DNA from 2 places in the Streptomyces sp. NPDC014995 genome. Region 2 is predicted to be linked to the other one. Evidence: riboswitches for the same ligand, from Rfam matches in the RefSeq annotation. Region 2 holds a riboswitch; the other holds the start of a gene.

Region 1 (3,652 bases), on a different contig from region 2:
GCAGCGGCGGGCGGTGAGGACGACGCCGGTCGCCTCGAACTCGGCCGAGGCCGCGGAGAGGAAGTCGACCGGGTCGTCCTGCCAGTCGGGTTCGAAGAGGCGGACGCGGCCGCCGCTCGCGGGGCCGTCCAGCGGGGTGCGGCCCACGCGGCACAGCTCGGCCACGGCCGGCGGGGGCAGCGGCATGCCGACCACGCCGTCCGGGTTCACCGCGATGCCCACCTGCGGCGGCAGCCCGCGCGCGAACTCCACGGCCGGCGCGATCGTGTACGACATGTGCGACCCGACGACCTGACGGAACTGCTCCTCGGAGCTGAAGACGGGCACGTAGGCCTGGCCGTCCAGCTCCAGCGTGGGCAGGTCGAGGGGGCCGCTGTGCGGGCCGCCGCCGCTGGGCAGCGGAACCCACACGAAGCTGCGGCCGAGCACCTCCAGGATCCGCCCGCCGGCCCCGGGCACGCCGAGGGAGGCCGAGAGCACCTCTTCCAGCTCGTTGCCGGGCCATCCGCCGTGCGACGGGGGGTGCGTCTGTGCCGGGAAGTCCGCGGAGAAGTCCGCCGGGAAGTCCGCCGGGGGGAAATCCATCTGCCTACCGCCTGCTGGGAACCACTGCTGTGGCTGAAAGGCTAGCGGGTGCCGCCCAAGCGCCCGCGCGGTCCGCGGAGCCGCACCCGGACGGGTGCCCCGCGGCCGGGCGGGCGCACGGGCCGGTGCGGGGTCCTTCGGTCCCCGGAGCGGGGCTGCCCACGCCGGCCTCAGTCCGTGAAGCCGATGCGGCGCAGGGCGTCCGCCGCGGGGCGGTCGAGGAGGATCGCCGAGGTGCAGCCCGCGGGAAGGCGGCCCTTCTCGACGGAGCGGAGGAGGCGGGAGGCGGCGCGGCGGTGGCGCAGGAAGGCATAGCGCGAGACGCCCCGGCCGCGTTCGCGCTGGCCCTCCAGTGCCGTGCCGGGGGTGACGTCGAGCAGCAGCAGGTGCAGGATGCCGCCGCGGCGGCGGGCCTCGCGGGCCAGCCAGTCGCGCACCCAGGCCTGCGTGCCGCAGTCGTGCACGACGACTCCCTCGCCGGAGCGCAGGGCGCGGCGCAGGCCGGCGTAGTGCGCGAGGCGGACGAGGGGGCGGTAGAGCCCGTACGGCAGGAAGCGCGGCATACGGGCGTCCCAGCGGTCGCGGGTGTCCTGGGAGTCGATGCGGAGGCCCTGGACCGTGCGTCTCATCAGCGTGGACTTGCCGCTGCCGGGCAGGCCCGTGACCACCACCAGGTCGTGGGGGCCGAACAGCAGGCCGTGCGGGCTGTGGCCGGCGCGGTCGCGCAGGTCGCGGACGACGGGCGCGCGCGTGGGACCGCACGCCTCCCGGGCCGGGGCCTGCGGCTGCGCGGGCAGCGCGACCGCCGAGGTCGTCGCGTACGCCGTGGTCCTGTTCACCGTGATCGTCCTCCCCTTGGGGTCAGACAAGTCTTCTCCCCATCGAGCGTAAAGAGAACGTAATGCGCGGTGCCTTCCGTTTTCGTGCGCGAACCGCCACAAGCCGGTTACAGATGCGACCTGCCGCGATCGGGCGGGGCGTGCGATGATGTCCGCGCCAACTGCATACCGGCCGTTTGAATCCGCGCGGGAGAGTTCCCGGCAGGAGCTGCGACAGCTTCGCCGGGGCGCCGAAGGAGCAAGTCCCTCCCTTGAATCTCTCAGGCCCCGTTACCGCGCGGGCGAGGCACATCTGAAAAGCGGGCCGGCCCCTGTCCGGGGACGGCTCCACCCACGGTGCAAGCCACGATCACGCGATCGACCGCCCCGGTCATCCGCGATCATGGCGAACCTCTCAGGTTCCGATGACAGATGGGGAGGAACGACCTCGCCTTCCCCCATGCTCGGCTGCGCTCGCGCGGGGGAACCCCCATCGCCCTGGGAGACGAACGCCCGATGAGCAGTACCGAACCCACTCCGCAGCGCCGCACCGCGCTCGACGCCGTCCACCGCGCGCTCGGCGCGACGATGACCGACTTCGCCGGCTGGGACATGCCCCTGCGCTACGGCTCCGAGCGCGACGAGCACCAGGCCGTGCGCACCCGGGCCGGCCTGTTCGACCTCTCGCACATGGGCGAGATCACCGTCACCGGCCCGCAGGCCGCGGCCCTGCTCGACTACGCCCTGGTGGGCCACATCAGCGCCGTGAAGCCGGGCCGCGCCCGCTACACCATGATCTGCCGGGCCGACGGCGGCATCCTCGACGACCTGATCGTCTACCGGCTCGCCGACACCGAGTTCATGGTCGTCGCCAACGCCTCCAACGCCCAGGTGGTGCTGGACGCGCTCGCGGAGCGTTCCGCCGGCTTCGACGCCGAGGTGCGCGACGACCGGGACGCCTACGCGCTGATCGCCGTCCAGGGGCCCGAGTCCCCGGGCATCCTGAAGTCGCTCACCGACGCCGACCTCGACGGCCTGAAGTACTACGCCGGTCTGCCCGGCACCGTCGCCGGCGTGCCGGCGCTGATCGCCCGCACCGGCTACACCGGCGAGGACGGCTTCGAGCTGTTCGTGAGGCCGGAGCACGCGGCCGAGCTGTGGCAGGCCCTGACCAAGGCCGGCGAGGGCGCCGGTCTGGTCCCCTGCGGCCTGTCCTGCCGGGACACGCTGCGCCTGGAGGCGGGCATGCCGCTGTACGGGCACGAGCTGTCGACCGGGCTGACCCCGTTCGACGCCGGGCTCGGCCGGGTGGTGAAGTTCGACAAGGAGGGCGACTTCGTGGGCCGCGAGGCGCTCGCCGAGGCGGCCGGCCGCGCCGAGGAGAACCCGCCGCGCGTCCTGGTCGGCCTGGTCGCCGAGGGCCGCCGCGTCCCGCGCGCCGGGTACGCCGTCGTCGCGGGCGGCGCGGTGATCGGCGAGGTCACCTCCGGTGCCCCCTCCCCCACGCTGGGCAAGCCGATCGCGATGGCGTACGTCGACGCCGCCCACGCGGCGCCGGGCACGCCGGGTGTCGGCGTGGACATCCGGGGCAGCCACGAGCCGTACGAGGTCGTGGCGCTGCCGTTCTACAAGCGCCAGAAGTAGACACTCACAGCGGAAAGCCGCGACCGGCGGCGGTCCGCGTGCGTGACCCTGCGCACATTTCCGCTGCTCACGTGCGTTTTCAGCAGTCCCCCATTCATCAGCACTCCCCCGGGTACAGGAGAATTCAGGCCATGAGCAACCCCCAGCAGCTGCGCTACAGCAAGGAGCACGAGTGGCTGTCGGCCGCCGAGGACGGCGTGTCGACGGTCGGCATCACGGAGCACGCGGCCAACGCGCTCGGCGACGTGGTCTTCGTCCAGCTCCCCGAGGTCGGTGACACGGTGACCGCGGGCGAGTCCTGCGGCGAGCTGGAGTCGACCAAGTCGGTCAGCGACCTGTACTCGCCGGTCACCGGCGAGGTCGTCGCGACCAACCAGGACGTCGTCGACGACCCGGCGCTGGTGAACTCCGCTCCGTTCGAGGGCGGCTGGCTGTTCAAGGTACGCGTCACGGGCGAGCCGGAGGAGCTGCTCACCGCCGACGAGTACACCGCCTACACCGCCGGCTGAGGAGTCGTACACCCGATGTCCGTTCTGAACACGCCCCTGCACGAGCTCGACCCGGAGGTCGCCGCCGCGGTCGACGCCGAGCTGAACCGCCAGCAG
Region 2 (3,652 bases):
GGAGCCGGCGGATCCGCTGCCGCTGGTCCGGCGAAGACCGGAGGGGACCCTGACGGCGGACGCGGCGGACGAGGCGGATCCGGCGATCCCGGAGGGGTCGGCCGATGTGACGGTGGGGCGACCGGGGAGCGTCCGATGACGGGGGCGAGCACTGCCGGGGTGTCCGCGGAGCGCCGTGACGAGATGAGGGAGGTCGAGGACCGGGTCACCCGGTGGGCCGCGGGCCGGAGGGACGTCGTCGGAGTGCTGCTCGTCGGCTCCTGGGCTCGTGGTACCGCGCGGGCGGACTCGGACGTCGATCTCGTCGTGCTCACCACGGAGGCGTCGAGGTACGCCGCCGACGACGCCTGGCTCCGTGAGCCGGCGCTGGGTGAGGTGATCCGCGTCCAGGCGTGGGGGCCCATCACCGAGTGGCGGCACGTCACGGCGTCCGGGCTGGAGGTCGAGCTGAACATCGGCTCCCCGGACTGGGCGCGCACCGAGCCCGTCGACGCCGGTACACGGCGCGTCGTCAGTGACGGCGCCCGGATCCTGCACGACCCCGCCGGCGTCCTCGCGGAGCTGGTGCGGGCCTGCGCCTGACCGGGGTCAGGTCTCCTCCACGGCGTCGGTGCCGGCCAGTCTGCCGAAGTCGTGGTCCGGCAGCGGGGACGGGGCGCCCACGTCGAGGCCGTAGTGGTGGTAGAGCTGGAGTTCCTGCTCCGGGGAGAGGTGGCGGCCCACGCCGAAGTCAGGGGCGTCCTTGATGAGGGCGCGGTCGAAGGGGACGCGCAGGGCGCCGTCGACGAGTTCGCTGGGCTCCAGGGGGACGAAGGCGTCCCGGGAGAACAGGCCGGTCCGTATGGCCGCCCATTCCGGTACGCCGGTCGCGTCGTCGAGGTAGACCTCGTCGATCGTCCCTATCTTGATGCCGTTGCGGTCGAACGCCTTGCGGCCGATCAGGTTGCGCGGATCGATGTCGGTCTGCACGGGCCCTCCAACTGGTCGCAACACATTCGTAAGCACTACAAAAGAGCACAATGGGGAAGGCGGCCACTCGACAGGAGGTGCCGTTGACCTCGCTGGTAGTCTGGCAACGGCTGCTGACCCCGTGCGGGAGAGTCCTCCGGAGACCACCGGAGGCGCCGAAGGAGCAAATCCTCCCCGGAATCTCTCAGGCTCACGTACCGCATGGACGAGGTCACTCTGGAAAGCAGGGCGGGTGTCGACGGCTTCCGCTCTCACCGACGGTGAAAGCCGGGCGCCCGCGGGCGGCCGGTGAAGCTCTCAGGTTGAGATGACAGAGGGGGAGGCCGTTCGGGTACCCGTGCCGTGGTGCCCCTCGAAGGTCGCGTCAGACCAGGAGGCCTCCGCAATGACCGCCCATCGCATTCCGCTCTCCGATCTCGAACAGGGAATCCCCTTCGAGCAGCGCCACATCGGGCCCGACCAGGAGGCGCGGGCCAAGATGCTCGCGCAGGTCGGGTACGGCTCGCTGGACGAGCTCACCGCCGCCGCGGTCCCGGATGTGATCAAGAACGCCGACGCGCTGGACCTGCCGGGTGCGCGGTCCGAGGCCGAGGTGCTGGCCGAGCTGCGTGCGCTCGCCGATCGCAACGAGGTCCTCGACTCCATGATCGGGCTCGGCTACTACGGGACCTTCACGCCGCCCGTCATCCTGCGCAACGTCATGGAGAACCCGGCCTGGTACACGGCCTACACGCCGTACCAGCCGGAGATCTCGCAGGGGCGGCTCGAGGCGCTGCTGAACTTCCAGACCATGGTCGCCGACCTCACCGGTCTGCCGACCTCGGGTGCCTCGCTGCTCGACGAGGGCACGGCCGCCGCCGAGGCGATGTCGCTGTCGCGGCGCATGGGCAAGAACAAGAAGGGTCTGTTCCTGGTCGACGCGGACGCGTTGCCGCAGACCATCGCCGTGATCGAGACCCGGGCCGAGCCGACCGGCGTCGAGGTGGTCGTCGCCGACCTCAGTGAGGGCATTCCGGCCGGGATCGCCGCGCGGGAGATCAACGGCGTACTGATCCAGTACCCGGGCGCCTCCGGGGCCGTACGCGACATCAAGCCGGTCATCGAGCAGGCCCATGAGCTGGGCGCGCTCGTCACCGTCGCCGCCGATCTGCTCGCGCTGACGCTGCTGACGTCGCCCGGTGAGCTGGGGGCGGACATCGCGGTCGGGACGACACAGCGGTTCGGTGTGCCGATGGGCTTCGGCGGGCCGCACGCCGGCTACATGGCCGTCCACGAGAAGTTCGCGCGCAGCCTTCCCGGGCGGCTCGTCGGCGTGTCCGTCGACGCGGACGGGAACAAGGCCTACCGGCTCGCGCTGCAGACGCGTGAGCAGCACATCCGGCGGGAGAAGGCGACCAGCAACATCTGTACCGCGCAGGTGCTGCTCGCCGTCATGGCCGGGATGTACGCCGTCTACCACGGCCCCGAGGGCCTCAAGGGGATCGCTCGGCGCATCCACCGGTACGCGACCGTCCTCGCCGCGGGGCTCCGGGCCGGCGGCGTCGAGGTCGTGCACGGCGCGTACTTCGACACGCTGACCGTGCGCGTGCCCGCGAAGGCCGCCGCGGTCGTCGCCGCGGCGCGGCGCAACGGCGTCAACCTGCACCTCGTCGACGCCGACCAGGTGTCGATCGCCTGCGACGAGACCACCGGGCGGGCCCAGGTGGCCGCCGTCTGGAGCGCGTTCGGGGTCGACGCGGACATCGAGGCGCTCGACGCGGTCACCGAGGACACCCTGCCGGCCGGGCTGCTGCGCACCGACACGATCCTGACCCACCCCGTCTTCCACCAGCACCGCTCCGAGACCGCGATGCTGCGCTACCTGCGCCGGCTCGCCGACCGGGACTACGCGCTCGACCGGGGCATGATCCCGCTGGGCTCCTGCACCATGAAGCTCAACGCGACCACCGAGATGGAGCCGGTGACCTGGCCCGAGTTCGGGCAGCTGCATCCGTTCGCGCCCGCCGAGCAGGCGCAGGGCTACCTCACGCTCATCCGTGAGCTGGAGGAACGTCTCGCCGAGGTCACCGGGTACGACAAGGTGTCCCTCCAGCCCAACGCCGGGTCGCAGGGCGAGCTGGCCGGGCTGCTCGCCGTACGCGGGTACCACCGGGCCAACGGGGACGAGCAGCGGACCGTGTGCCTCATCCCGTCGTCCGCGCACGGCACGAACGCCGCCAGCGCCGTGATGGCCGGCATGAAGGTCGTCGTCGTCGACACCGCCGAGGACGGCGAGATCGACGTCGAGGACCTGCGGGCGAAGATCGAGAAGCACCGCGACGAGCTGGCGGTGCTGATGATCACCTATCCGTCGACGCACGGTGTGTTCGAGGAGCACGTCGCCGACATCTGCGCCCAGGTGCACGAGGCCGGCGGGCAGGTGTACGTGGACGGCGCCAACCTCAACGCGCTGGTCGGGCTCGCCAAGCCGGGCCACTTCGGCGGTGACGTCTCGCACCTGAACCTGCACAAGACGTTCTGCATCCCGCACGGCGGTGGCGGTCCGGGCGTCGGGCCGGTGGCCGTACGGTCGCACCTGGCGCCGTATCTGCCGAACCACCCCTTGCAGCCGGCGGCCGGGCCCGAGACGGGTGTGGGGCCGATCTCGGCCGCCCCGTGGGGGTCCGCGGGGATCCTGCCCATC

Evidence for each region. A riboswitch is a leader RNA that binds a small molecule or an ion and turns the genes downstream of it on or off. The one in region 2 is predicted to bind glycine.
Region 1: it holds a riboswitch for glycine, as region 2 does, so the genes downstream of both, gcvT (glycine cleavage system aminomethyltransferase GcvT) here and gcvP (aminomethyl-transferring glycine dehydrogenase) in region 2, are expected to answer to the same signal.

What each region holds. Positions count from the first base shown of each region.
Region 1 is NZ_JBIBVX010000011.1:310,356-314,007, forward strand. Features, by position in the region: gene ACF1A1_RS23355 (enhanced serine sensitivity protein SseB) at 1-585, opposite strand, end outside; gene ACF1A1_RS23360 (AAA family ATPase) at 756-1,430, opposite strand; glycine riboswitch at 1,602-1,710, shown strand; gene gcvT (glycine cleavage system aminomethyltransferase GcvT) at 1,920-3,047, shown strand; gene gcvH (glycine cleavage system protein GcvH) at 3,179-3,556, shown strand; gene glyA (serine hydroxymethyltransferase) at 3,572-3,652, shown strand, end outside.
Region 2 is NZ_JBIBVX010000013.1:10,302-13,953, forward strand. Features, by position in the region: gene ACF1A1_RS25120 (DNA polymerase IV) at 1-139, shown strand, start outside; gene ACF1A1_RS25125 (nucleotidyltransferase domain-containing protein) at 136-582, shown strand; gene ACF1A1_RS25130 (PRC-barrel domain-containing protein) at 589-969, opposite strand; glycine riboswitch at 1,084-1,179, shown strand; gene gcvP (aminomethyl-transferring glycine dehydrogenase) at 1,355-3,652, shown strand, end outside.